3 regions of the Rhizobium sp. PP-CC-3G-465 genome follow, and region 3 is predicted to be linked to each of the others. Evidence: riboswitches for the same ligand, from Rfam matches in the RefSeq annotation. Region 3 holds a riboswitch; each other region holds the start of a gene.
The links. Region 3 has a riboswitch for cobalamin ahead of C8J33_RS01935 (CbtB domain-containing protein). Riboswitches for the same ligand answer to the same signal wherever they lie in the genome.
Positions count from the first base shown of each region.

Region 1 (4,087 bases), 1.4 Mb from region 3:
TTGGCTCGGAATGGCGGAAAAGGCGATCGTCCGGGCGCCCGTGGCGTCCGCCTGCTTCATATAGGAAAAGAGGTTGGCGGCGGCTTCCCGCAGATTGCCGGATGGGCTGAGATCGAGCACGATCACCGCCGCCGCCTCGCCGGGAAGGGCCATGCCCCCGAAGCGGATCAGGGCCTCCCCCGGCCGCACATCCGTCGCATTCAGCCGAACGGCCGCACCCGGCGCATAATGCGAGGCAAGCATGCCCGGCGCCTCCAAAGTGGCACCGGCTGAATCCTGCCGCAAAAGCCGCTGCCCGGCCACAGTCTCGATGTCGGCCGCCTCCAGCCCGCCGGGACGCAGCAGGCGAAGCTGGCCGTTCTCCACCTTGACGATGGTCGATTCGAGCCCGATGCCCGCCGGTCCGGCGTCGAGAATAAGGTCGATGGCCGATCCGAGATCGTCGGCCACATGCGCCGCCGTCGTCGGGCTGATCCGCCCCGACGTGTTGGCGCTGGGCGCTGCCAGCGGCTTGCCGAAAGCGGCAATGACCTCGCGCGCGAAACCGGCCGGCATCCGAAGCCCGAGCGTATCGAGCCCGGCCGTCGCCAGCGCATGCACGGCGCTGCCGGGCGCCCGCGTCACCACCAGCGTCAGCGGCCCCGGCCAGAAGGCCTCCGCCAGCCGACGCGAAACGGGATCGAACAAGCCATGGCTTTCGGCCATCTCCATGTCGGACACATGCGAAATCAGCGGGTTGAAACGCGGCCGGCCCTTCACCTCATAGATCGAGGCGATCGCATCGGCCCGAGTCGCATCGGCCGCAAGCCCGTAAACGGTCTCCGTCGGCAGCGCGATCGGCCGGCCTTGGCCGAGCACATCCACGGCGCGCTCCAGCGCCCGCACCCGGTCGAGGGTCGTCTCGATGATCTCTGCCATGCCGTCTCGCGCTTCCGTCCCGATGAGGTGGACGTCTTAGTGCAAAACGATAACGGCTGCAAAGCGTCTCAGAGCGCGCGGATGATCGTGCGCAGGGCGTCGTTGCGGGCGCCCAGCATCAGCACGTTCTTCAGGGCCGTCTTCGGGTCCTGCGTGCGGAAAAGGAGGCCGCCGTCGCGGACGGTCCGGTTGATCACGAGCTTGCCCTGCTCGCGGTCGAGGTCCATCGCGACGGCGAAATACATGCGCGAATATCCGCGGCGGACATCGTCGAAGAAATGTTCGTCCTTGCCGATTTCGCAGAAGAAGTTGGCCATGTAGAACGACCAGCGGACATCGTCGTAGTCCGCGAATTTGGTGCGCGCCGCCGTCACATGACAGTAGCCGAGATGCGGGCTGCCATCGAGCGTGCGGTGGAAGATCATCTTGGGAAAGCGGATCGACGCGTGAAAGCCGCTGATGCGGTCGTAGGCGAGCGTGCCCGCGGCCTCCAGCTTGCGGCCCGTGCGTTCGGCCACTTCCTTGTGCGTCAGGTAGCGCTTTGCAGCACGCGCCTCGGATGTCGGGCGGTTGATCCGGCCGGTGCGCAGGTAATCCGTGTAGACGCCCCCGCGTGGTTCCTTGGGAGCCTTGGCATCATCGAAGTAGCGCAGGTTGGCCATGGTCTGGTCCAGCATGGATGATCTTCCTTTTGCATGGTTTTACAGGCCCGCCATGGCGCGAGGCTTGCGTCATCCGGCCCTTCGCCTCGGGGCGGGCAGCAGGCGCGCGTGCCTCGATGTCGCAAATGCGCACCCGGCAACGACGCATCGGCCTGACCGGAAAAGCGACATCTGCCGAAATTTCTCGCATCGTCTTGTTTATCTTGAAGGATCGGCGCACGAAGCCTCAAAAATGGCCCGCAAATGCGCGTGTCGCCTTTCTCAAATCGCGTGTCGCTTCTTGGCCTCTGAAATCGGCCGGAGCGGCGTTAGAGTGAGAGGCTCAAGGCGCCGGTTTCAAAGGGATCCGGACACATTGGGAAGCCGGTCGAAACCCGGCGCTGCGCCCGCAACGGTGGTGGAGTATGAAGCCGGCAGATCCTTGTCAGGGGTTAGCATCCCCAAGGTCGGCATGGCGAGATGCCCCTGAGCCCGAACACCTGTCTTGGGGCCGATGTGACGGACTTTGATGTGCCAATGTTACGGTCTTTGATGTGAATGTCTTGGTGCGGCGGGTTGCCGGGTGTGAGCTTCGAAGGGCTTTCCCGGCCATACCAGCCCTTAAGTTGGCCTGTAGCGGGCCTTGGGATTGCGACCTCCTGGCGAGGTCCGTGGTATAAAGGAACGGGAACATGGATTTTCGCAGCGAAGTGCTCCGCACGCTCCGGAACCGGCGCGAGACCCACAGCCTCGAGCAGGCATTCTACACGGATCCTGATCTCTACAAGCTCGACCTGCAGGAGATCTGGTACAAGGACTGGCTCTTCATCGGCCATGACTGCGAGATCCCCAAGGCCGGCAACTATTTCACGGTCCAGATCGGCGACTATCCCGTCGTCATCACCCGCGACCGCCAGGGCGCCATCCATGCCCTGCACAATGCCTGTCGCCACCGCGGCTCGCGCGTCTGCACCCAGGCCAAGGGCGCCTCGGCGCGGCTCGTCTGTCCCTATCACAACTGGACCTACGAGCTGGACGGCAAGCTGATGTTCGCCCGCCAGATGGGCGAGGACTTCGACAAATCCGCCCACGGCCTGAAGCCCGTCGCCTGCGAGACCATTGCCGGCTACATCTTCATCAGCCTGGCCGCCGAGCCGCTGGATTTTGCGCCCGTGCGCGACATGGTCACGTCCTACCTCGCGCCGCACAATCTCAAGGACACGAAGGTCGCCTATGAGAGCACCATCGTGGAGAAGGGCAACTGGAAGCTCGTCTGGGAAAACAACCGCGAGTGCTACCACTGCGCCAGCAACCACCCGGAGCTCTGCCGCACCTATCCCGAGGCGCCGTCGGCCACCGGCGTCCAGGGTGCGAAGGACGATCCCGTCATCTCCGAGCACTGGAGCCGCTGCGAAGCCTCCGGTCTGCCGAGCGAATTCTGCATCGATGCGACGGGCCAGTTCCGCGTCGCGCGCATGCCGCTCATTCAGGATGCCGAGAGCTACACCATGTCCGGTGCCCGCGCCGTCAAGCGCCGCCTGTCCGACGCCGTGCCCCAGAGCCATATCGGCACGCTGCTGATGTTCCATTACCCGAGCACTTGGAACCATGTGCTGGCCGACCACGCCATCACCTTCCGCGTGCTGCCGCTCGGCCCCGAACTGACGCAGGTCACCACCAAGTGGCTGGTCCACAAGGATGCCGTCGAAGGTGTCGATTACAATCTCGAGGAACTGACCCACGTCTGGACCGAGACCAACGATCAGGACCGCCAGATCGTCGAGGAAAACGCCTTCGGCATCCGCTCGCCGGCCTATGAGCCCGGCCCTTACTCGCCCGAGCACGAGGGCGGCGTCATGCAGTTCGTCGAGTGGTACACGAACTTCATGCAGGAGCGCCTGACGGGCGTCCGCGCGCCGCTCGTGCGCGTGGCCTGACATGAGCCAAGGTAGCATGTCCGTCGTATCGCCGTTCCGTCACTTCGACGAACTCCAGCCCTGGAACGATCGCCAGCACCTGCTCGAATGCATCGCGGTGACGCTCGAGGCGCCCGACGTCATGACCTTCGTGTTCAAGTCGGATCGCGACGGCTGGTTCCGCTACCTGCCGGGCCAGTTCGTCACGCTCGAAATCCCGGTGACGGCGGACGATCCGGTGATGCGGACCTACACGCTGTCCTCGACGCCCTCGCGTCCGTTTTCCATCGCCGTGACGGTGAAGGCGCAGGCGACGTCGATCGGCACCCGCTGGATGTTTCAGAACCTGCGCCCAGGCATGACGCTGAAGGCCTTCGGCCCGCTCGGCGACTTCTCCTTCGTGCGCTATCCCGGCGAGAAATACCTGTTCGTCTCTGCCGGCTCCGGCATCACGCCGATGATGTCGATGACGCGCTGGTTTTCCGATTGCGCGCCGCAGACCGATGTCGCCTTCGTCTCCTGCGCCCGCCGACCCGACGATCTGCTCTTCCGGGCCGAGCTGGAAACGCTTAGCCCCGGCATGCCGAACCTGTCGCTCGGCTTCGTCGTGGA
Region 1 is NZ_SLYH01000001.1:1,772,299-1,776,385, reverse strand. Features, by position in the region: gene C8J33_RS08360 (L-threonylcarbamoyladenylate synthase) at 1-918, opposite strand, end outside; gene C8J33_RS08355 (DUF6656 family protein) at 987-1,580, opposite strand; cobalamin riboswitch at 1,889-2,081, shown strand; gene C8J33_RS08350 (aromatic ring-hydroxylating oxygenase subunit alpha) at 2,252-3,496, shown strand; gene C8J33_RS08345 (hybrid-cluster NAD(P)-dependent oxidoreductase) at 3,513-4,087, shown strand, end outside.
Region 1: linked by a shared signal. The riboswitch ahead of C8J33_RS08350 (aromatic ring-hydroxylating oxygenase subunit alpha) and the one ahead of C8J33_RS01935 (CbtB domain-containing protein) in region 3 are both predicted to bind cobalamin.

Region 2 (4,087 bases), 220 kb from region 3:
GATCGTGCCTTTCTGCGCAAGAAGAAGATGCATTCGCCGCTGATCCTGCCTGTTTTACGCCGCTGCCGCGACGATGGCAGCGCGCACCGCAGCCTCGTCCAGATCGTGCAGCCCGATGACGACAAGGCGCGTACGACGCGCTTCACCGGCCGCCCAGGCGCGGTCGAAATAGGGATCGATCCGCGTTCCCACGGCCTGGATCAGAAGCCGCATCGGCTTGCCGGGAACATCCGCAAAGCCCTTCAGCCGAAGGACATCATGGGCGGAGACGATCTCCTTCAGTCGCGATACGAAAGCGGTGGTATCGGCGATCGGGCCGAGTTCGACCACGAAGCTCGCAAACTCGTCATGGTCGTGCTCCTCGCCCGCCTCGTGCTCCATCTCGTGATGGGACTTGCGGTTGGCGATATCGTCTTCCGTGCCGACGCCGAGGCCAAGCAGAACAGAGGCCGGCACCGCACCGTTGGCGGCCTCGATCATCATCGGCTTGCGCGTCGTCCGCGAGGCGACCTCGCGCCGAACGGCTTCGATACCGGCGGCATCCAGCAGGTCGGTCTTGTTGAGAACGATGAGGTCGGCGGCGGTCAGCTGGTCTTCGAACAGCTCCTCGATCGGGCTCTCGTGGTCGAGATTGTCGTCCTCGGCGCGGGCGGCATCCACCTTGTCATGATCGTCGGCGAAGCGACCGGCTGCGACGGCGGCGCTGTCCACCACGGTGATCACGCCGTCCACCGTCACCTGCGTGCGGATATCCGGCCAGTTGAACGCGGCGATCAGCGGCTGCGGCAGCGCCAGACCGGAGGTCTCAATGACGATATGGTCGGGGCGGCCCTCCCGCTCCAGAAGGCGCGTCATCGTGGGAATGAAATCGTCGGCCACGGTGCAGCAGATGCAGCCATTGGTGAGCTCGATGATATCGTCCTCGCTGCAGGCCTCGGCCCCGCAGCCCTTCAGGACGTCGCCATCGACGCCGAGATCGCCGAACTCGTTAATGATCAGCGCGATCCGCCGGCCATCGGCGTTTTCCAGAATGTTGCGGATCATCGTCGTCTTGCCCGCACCGAGAAAGCCGGTGATGACGGTCGCGGGGATCTTGGCGCCGGGTGTTTTCCGGTCGCCGGTGTTGGAAAATGTCATGGATTAACCTTTCATCTTGAGCGGCAGACCTGCTGCCACGAAATAAACGTCGCGCGCCTGTGCCGCGACCTGCTGGTGGAGCCGGCCGGCATGATCGCGGAAGTCCCGCGCCATGCGGTTGTCGGGCACGATCCCCAGACCCACCTCGTTGGAAACGAAAATAACGGAGGCGCGAAGCGCCGAAAGGCTGTCGACAAGACGCGCCGACTCCGCCGCGATATCGCGCTCCTCCAGCATGAGATTGGTGACCCACAGCGTCAGGCAATCCACAAGAACGACACAGCCGACCGCGTCGATGGCGGACAGCCGACCGACGAGATCGAGCGGCTCTTCATGCGTTGTCCAGAGATCGCCGCGCGACGTGCGGTGCGTGTCGATCCGCGTCCGCATCTCGTCGTCGAAGGCGCGGCCGGTGGCGATGTAATGCCGGACAAGGCCCGTTTCCACGGCCAGCCGTTCAGCAAAATTCGACTTGCCGGAGCGTGCGCCGCCGAGCACGAGCGTGGTACCATGAAGGGGGGATGTCATGATCGCGCGGCTATCCCGCTGCTCCCATAACGTAAAAGCCAACGCGATCCGCGGGTTCTGCAAGCGCCTGCCGGGCATGAACCGAAATCGCATGCGTAAAAATCGCCGGCCCGGGAGACCCGGTGGGCGAACGTCTCGTGTGCCACGACAACCTCCGTGCTGGCGCTGGACGCTGCATCACGAGGATGCGGCGCGGTGTGGCTGGCAGGTCTCCTGGCTCACGGCGTCACGCAGGGTCAAAACCCTGAGAACGGGTTCACCTCGCCTTCCCGAAACAGTTTGCCTGGCGTTTAACGGCCGGGTCGATGTCGAAGAGGTGGACGATTCGTAGATAAGGAGGCGTCCGACCCCGGTTGCTCGCATCGCTGCTTCAGTGGCTTTTCCGGCCCTGCCCTTCAGGTGACGCCAGCCGCACCACGCGGCATGGTCCGTCGCCCATGAGGCGAGACCGGATGGCGAACCCTGACCGTTCTACAGTCGCGGGGTCGGCTGCGATGAGGATGCCCTGTGTGGGTCCATCCCTTCGCATTCCCATTTACTCCCGAACGACACGCGCCGCACGGGAACCATCCATACGCCAAGATTAGGCGCGTCGCTGGATCAAGTCAATCTTCCGCGCTATGTCCGCACTTCGCCCGACCCGAAGCTTAAGCGCGTTTCCTAGCGGAGACGCCCGACGAGATCGAGCCTCTCATGCCCGACGTCCTGAAGTCCCTGACTCTTGCCCGCGTGAAGCGCCTGGCCCGGAAATCCGTCACCTTTTCGGAATGGCGCATCTTCGCCCGGCGCAGCGAGATCGGGCTTCTGGTGGCGGGCATCGTCGTCGGTCTCACCTCGGGGCTCGCCGTCATCGCCATGAGCTTCATCTCGCTGCAGCTCCACAAGCTGATCTTCGGCATCTCCGAATACGAGCGCGTCAGCTCCGCCGACCTCAAGGGGCAGATTGCCATTCTCATGGCGCCGATCGTCGGTGGGCTGCTGCTGGGGCTGCTCATGATGGGCCTCGCACTCTGGCGCAAGAAAGCGATGGTCGACCCGATCGAGGCGAATGCGCTGCATGGCGGCCGGATGTCGTTGACCGACAGCATCGTGGTCGCCGTGCAGAACCTCGTTTCCAACGGTTTCGGCGCCTCCGTCGGCCTGGAGGCCGGCTACACCCAGCTCGCCTCCGGCCTCGCCTCGAAGATCGGCGTGAAACTAAAGCTTCGGCGCAACGATCTGCGCACGCTGCTCGGCTGCGGCGCGGCCGGCGCCATCGCGGCGGCCTTCAACGCGCCGCTGACCGGCGCCTTTTACGCCTTCGAGCTGATCATCGGCTCCTACACCATCGCCTCGCTGACCCCGGTCGTCGTCTCCGCGCTGGTCGCCAACCTCGTGACGCGCCTGCTCTGGGGCGAGGAGTTCACCATCGATATCGGCGCATTCGGCGACGTCGTCCCCGGAGACTACGTGCCGGCCATCCTCCTCGGCGCGCTTTGCGCCGGCGTCGCCATCCTCATCATGAAAGGCGTCTCGCTGACGGAGGAGGTCGCGCGCAAGAGCGACATCCCCGCGCCGCTGCGCCCGGCTATCGGCGGCGTCGTGGTCGGGCTGCTGGCGACCATCTCGCCGCAGGTTCTTTCGGGCGGCCACGGCGCCCTGCATCTGAACCTCGCGCACGCCACGCCCATCGCCATGCTGATCGGCCTGTTCCTGATGAAGTCGGTCGCGACCGCGGTGTCGATCGGCTCGGGCTTTCGCGGCGGGCTGTTCTTTGCCTCGCTGTTCATGGGCGCATTGCTCGGCAAGGTCTTTGCCGGCGTCGTTCCTTACGTCTTCGGCGACACCACGCTGACGCCGGTCATCTATGCCGTGGTCGGCATGAGCTCGCTTGCGGTGGCCATCATCGGCGGGCCGCTGACGATGACCTTCCTCGCGCTGGAGATCACCGGCGACTTTCCCATCACCACGCTCGTGCTGGCGGCCGTCATCACCTCATCGCTGGTCGTGCGCACCACCTTCGGCTACTCGTTTGCCACATGGCGCTTCCATCTGCGCGGCGAAAGCATTCGCAGCGCCCATGATGTCGGCTGGATCCGCAACCTGACCGTGGGACGGCTGATGCGGCCCGATGTCCGCACCATCAACGCCCAGGCGACACTGGACGAGTTGAAAGCCGAATTCCCGCTCGGCTCGGCCCAGCGCGCCATCGTCGTCGACGACACCAACCGCTATGGCGGCGTCATCCTCATTCCCGAGGTCTATGCGAGCCCTGTGGAAAAGGATGCCGCCGGCAAGGGAATCGAAGACTACATCAAGCTGCCGAACGACTTCCTGCAGCCGAACATGAACGCCCGGCAGGCAGCGACCCTGTTCGACAAGACCGAGAGCGACGCGCTCGCCGTTTGTAACAATCTGATCGAGCGACGCATCGTCGGGGTGC
Region 2 is NZ_SLYH01000001.1:632,033-636,119, reverse strand. Features, by position in the region: gene cobN (cobaltochelatase subunit CobN) at 1-33, opposite strand, end outside; gene cobW (cobalamin biosynthesis protein CobW) at 55-1,137, opposite strand; gene cobU (bifunctional adenosylcobinamide kinase/adenosylcobinamide-phosphate guanylyltransferase) at 1,141-1,665, opposite strand; cobalamin riboswitch at 1,852-2,251, opposite strand; gene C8J33_RS02875 (chloride channel protein) at 2,359-4,087, shown strand, end outside.
Region 2: linked by a shared signal. The riboswitch ahead of cobU (bifunctional adenosylcobinamide kinase/adenosylcobinamide-phosphate guanylyltransferase) and the one ahead of C8J33_RS01935 (CbtB domain-containing protein) in region 3 are both predicted to bind cobalamin.

Region 3 (4,087 bases):
TCCTGGATATGAAGACCGGACGGCGGGCGTGGCGGAGCGAGATCTCGCTGATCGACAGCGCACTGCTGATCGCCGGTGCCATCACGGTCGGTACCTATTTCTCCGAGAACACGCCGGCGGAAAAGGAAATCCGGGATATTGCCGACATGGTCTATGCCCGTGCCAACTGGGCCTGGGCGCTGGACGAGCAGGATACGCTGGCTCTCGGCTGGAAGCCACGCAGCGGCTTCCTTCCCTATCGCTGGCATGGGTATAGCGAGGCGGTCATTTTGTACACGCTGGCGCTGTCCTCGCCGTCCTACCCGATCCCGGCCAAGAGCTATCTCGCCTTCGGCAACCAGTGCGACTGGAAGGAGGCTCTGGGCAAGCCGTTCCTCTATGCAGGACCGTTGTTCATCCATCTGTTCTCCCATGCCTGGATCGACTTCCGGGGCATTCGCGATGCGGCAATGGTGGAGCATGACAGCGATTACTTCGAGAACACCCGCCTCGCCATCGATTTGCAGCGTGACTACGCGGAGCGAAACCCGGAGTCCTTTGTGGGCTACGGCGCGGATTGCTGGGGGCTGACTGCCTGCGACGGGCCTGAGCGGTCGCGGCGTTTGCGGGATGGTCGCCAGCAGAATTTTTCGGGCTATGCCGCGCGTGGTGCGCCGTTCGGCCCGGATGACGGGACGCTGGCACCCTGGGCGCCCCTTTCCTGCCTGCCGTTCGACGAAAAAGCTGCTCTCTCCGCGACGCGGCATATCCTTGAGACCTATCCGGGTGTGGTCGAGGAAGACGGATTCATCGGCAGTTTCAATCCGAGCGTACCGGCCCGCACGGCGGAGGGCTGGATGAACACGCGGCGGATCGGGCTTGATCAGGGCATTCTGCTGATGATGATCGAGAACCATAGGACCGGCTTCTTCTGGAACCTGCTGCGCCAGTCGACTCCGATCCGGCGCGGGCTGAAGCGCGCCGGTTTCGCGGGTGGGTGGTTGTAAGTTCCATATGATAATGCGGCCCACCGGGTAAGCGGGCCGCATGGCTGTCACGCCGTCTTGAGAAAGCGGTCGTTGATGGCGCCGGAGACGATGCCGAGGACGAGCCAGAAGGCCAGCGTCGTTGCCAGTGCCGCCACTGCGAATTCCGCGCCGAGAACGGCGGGAACCGAGCTCGCGATATCGCCGGGCTGGGGCGCGCCGTAGATGTGAGGCAAAGCGAGGAGGATAAATCCTGCACCCTTCGCCACGATCTCCGGCCGCAGCGCGATCAGGCCGAGTCCGAGCGCCGAGAGCGCCATGGTGACAAGCCACCACGTCTGGCGATCGCCGAGGTCGGCGGCGGGGAAGCCGGGCAGTTCGGGCGGAAGGCCGAGAGCCGGAAGCATGTGGACCGAGAGCCAGCCGAGGGCACCCCAGGTGAGGCCTGTGCGCAAGGTCGGAGGGCTGCCCGTGAGAACGCCGATGCCGCCCAGAAGCAGCCCGAAGCCGGCGCCCGTCACCAGATTGGCCATCAGCGTCCCGGAGAAGCGGCTCAAGCCGAACATGATGCCGCCATCCTCGTGTGCCTCGCCATCATGCGCATAGGCCGGCGTCACCGGCTGAAGCGCGGATGCGAGAGACTGGAGGAGCGATCTCGATTCGCGCGAGGAATGCTCGTGTGCCGTCGGGGTTCCGGGGGCAGGTTCGCCTTCATAGGTTTCCGCGTGGAGGATCAGGGGCACGACGCGGAGTTCCTGCGCGGCGGTCATGAAGAGGCCTGCGATGAGGCCGGCGCAGATGGCGGCCAGAAGTGTCTTGACGATCATGGTTATACCTTTCGGAGCAACGCCTTATTGGCGTGCCCTCGTCCTGTGCATGTGTGGAATGATCCGATCCATCGGCACGACGATGCGCAGCGCGACCGGCGCGGTCGCACAGAGGCGGTCGCGTCGGGCATGCAGGCGTCAGCAACGCAAGGCCCGGTCACGGGGCTTGCGTTCGCCTGTCGCTTGAGAGATCGGGCCTGTTTACTCTAGTGGCAGGGGAAGCCGAACGAGTGACGGACGTCGTGCGCGGTGTCGTGCAGCACGGCCGAATTGGCCAGACCGGCTCCGAACACGAGGAAGGCCCCAATGCACAGGGAAAGGAGACCCGCGATCATGCGGTCATTGAGAGAAAGCGAAACGCCGGATGCGTTGGTAACAGCCATGACAACCTCCGTGATGGCAACGTGGGACGTGTCCCACTCATTTGGGCGAAATGCCCGACATCAATCGGCAGGTTTCCTGGCTCGCGGCGTCTGATGCCGGCTGGCATCGTCGGATCTTTCTCGCCTTCCCGCAGATCGGGGATATCCCCGTCACCACAGTGGCTTCTACCGGTTGCCCGGCATGAAAGACCCTGACCGCTCTACAGTCGCGGGGTCGGCCGTGATTGAGGTGCCGCACTGGGTCCACCCGTCACGTTCCCATTTACTCCCCGGATGGTGTGGCACCCGGAGAACCTATTGATAAGCATCACTATGACGCGTGCGGAACGGCTGTCAATCGGCCTGGCTCGCCTGTCGCTGAGATCAGAGGGTTGCGGCGAGGGCCGCGAGCTGGTCGGCGCACTGGTTCCAGCCCTCGTAAAAGCCCATCTGCTCATGCGCGTCGCGGTCGGTCTTCGTCCAGTGGCGGACACGGGCCGTGTAGCATGTGCCGCCATCCTCCGGTTCGAAGGTGATGATGCCGGTCATGAAGGGCTTTTCCGACGGCGTCCATGCGTGGATGTAGGCGTCGGTGAAGACGATCTTCCGATCCTGCACGATGTCGAGATAGACGCCGCGATTGGGCATTTCCTCACCTTCCGGGCTCTTCATGACGATGAGGTTCGAGCCGCCGACGCGCAAATCGACCTCGGCCGTCGCGATCGTCCACGGCTTCGGCACGAACCATTGCTGGAGGAGAGCAGGCTCCGTCCAGCAGCGGAACAGCGCGTTCGGCGTGACATCGATGTGGCGGGTGATGACGAGGTCGCGATCGTCGGTGGGTTCTGTCATTGGCATGGGCATTGTCCTGAGGCGGCTCGTCTGTTCTGCCGAGTTTCCGTCATCCGGCGCCGACTGTCGAGGCCTTTGCGATCGGCTTCGAACACCGGTTACGGACCGGCGGGGGAGGACTGGATCTTGACGATCGCGGTGGTCCACTGCGGAGCCTCGGGCGGGCCGCTGCGTGGTGCGGGGAAGATGAGGGAGGTGCGGAGCGGCGCTGAGTGACCTGGCGGGATTCGGGCGATGATCAGCGCGTCGTCGCGACCGATCGTGCGGCAGGCGCCGGACGGGCAATCGTCGAGCGTGACGTCGAGGGTGAAATAGTCGAGGAAGGCGGTGCTGTCATTGTGGACCGTGCCGGTCACCACATAGCTGCTCGCGGGTGTACTCTTTTCGAACTGAAGGTTTTCCAGCCGGACCTGACTTTCCGCGATCGTGGCGACAGGCTGATCCGCGGTGACCGGCGACAGAGACTCGGGCGGCCGGGCATTGTCATCGGTCCACCAGACGACGAAGGCACTGATGAGGCCGACGGCGACGAGCACCGAAAGCGCCGGCTCGGCCATCTTGCGAAACCGCTGGTCCCAGACGGCAAGCGCGACGACCACAAGGCTCGCGATCGCGAGCGAAATCCAAAGCATGAACTGCCTCCCCATGCATCTATATATAGGGACGACACGGCCGGGTTGAAAGCGCATGCGGTGAATCAAAAGGGGAACAAAGGTGAGATCGCCAAGTTCCTCAGCCGCAGAAACACCGTTTGAACCACCGCGGCGACAAACCTGTCCCGCGGACCCGTGAAAGGATAGAACAATGGCAGGAAAAGCACTCGAGGATCTGTTCCACGACATGCTCAAGGATGTCTACTACGCCGAAAAGAAGATTGCGAAGACGCTGCCAAAGATGGCTCGTGGCGCGCAGAGCCCGGACCTGAAGGCCGCTTTCGAAAAGCACCGTGAAGAAACCGAAGGCCAGATCGAACGCCTCCAGCAGGTTTTCGAAATCTTCGGCAAGCGCGCCACCGGCAAGACCTGTGCGGCCATCGAAGGCATCATCGAAGAAGGCGAGGAAGTTCTTGAGGAATTCAAGG
Region 3 is NZ_SLYH01000001.1:415,821-419,907, forward strand. Features, by position in the region: gene C8J33_RS01925 (glucoamylase family protein) at 1-986, shown strand, start outside; gene C8J33_RS01930 (CbtA family protein) at 1,034-1,792, opposite strand; gene C8J33_RS01935 (CbtB domain-containing protein) at 1,999-2,175, opposite strand; cobalamin riboswitch at 2,225-2,488, opposite strand; gene C8J33_RS01940 (SRPBCC family protein) at 2,539-3,006, opposite strand; gene C8J33_RS01945 (hypothetical protein) at 3,105-3,638, opposite strand; gene C8J33_RS01950 (ferritin-like domain-containing protein) at 3,811-4,087, shown strand, end outside.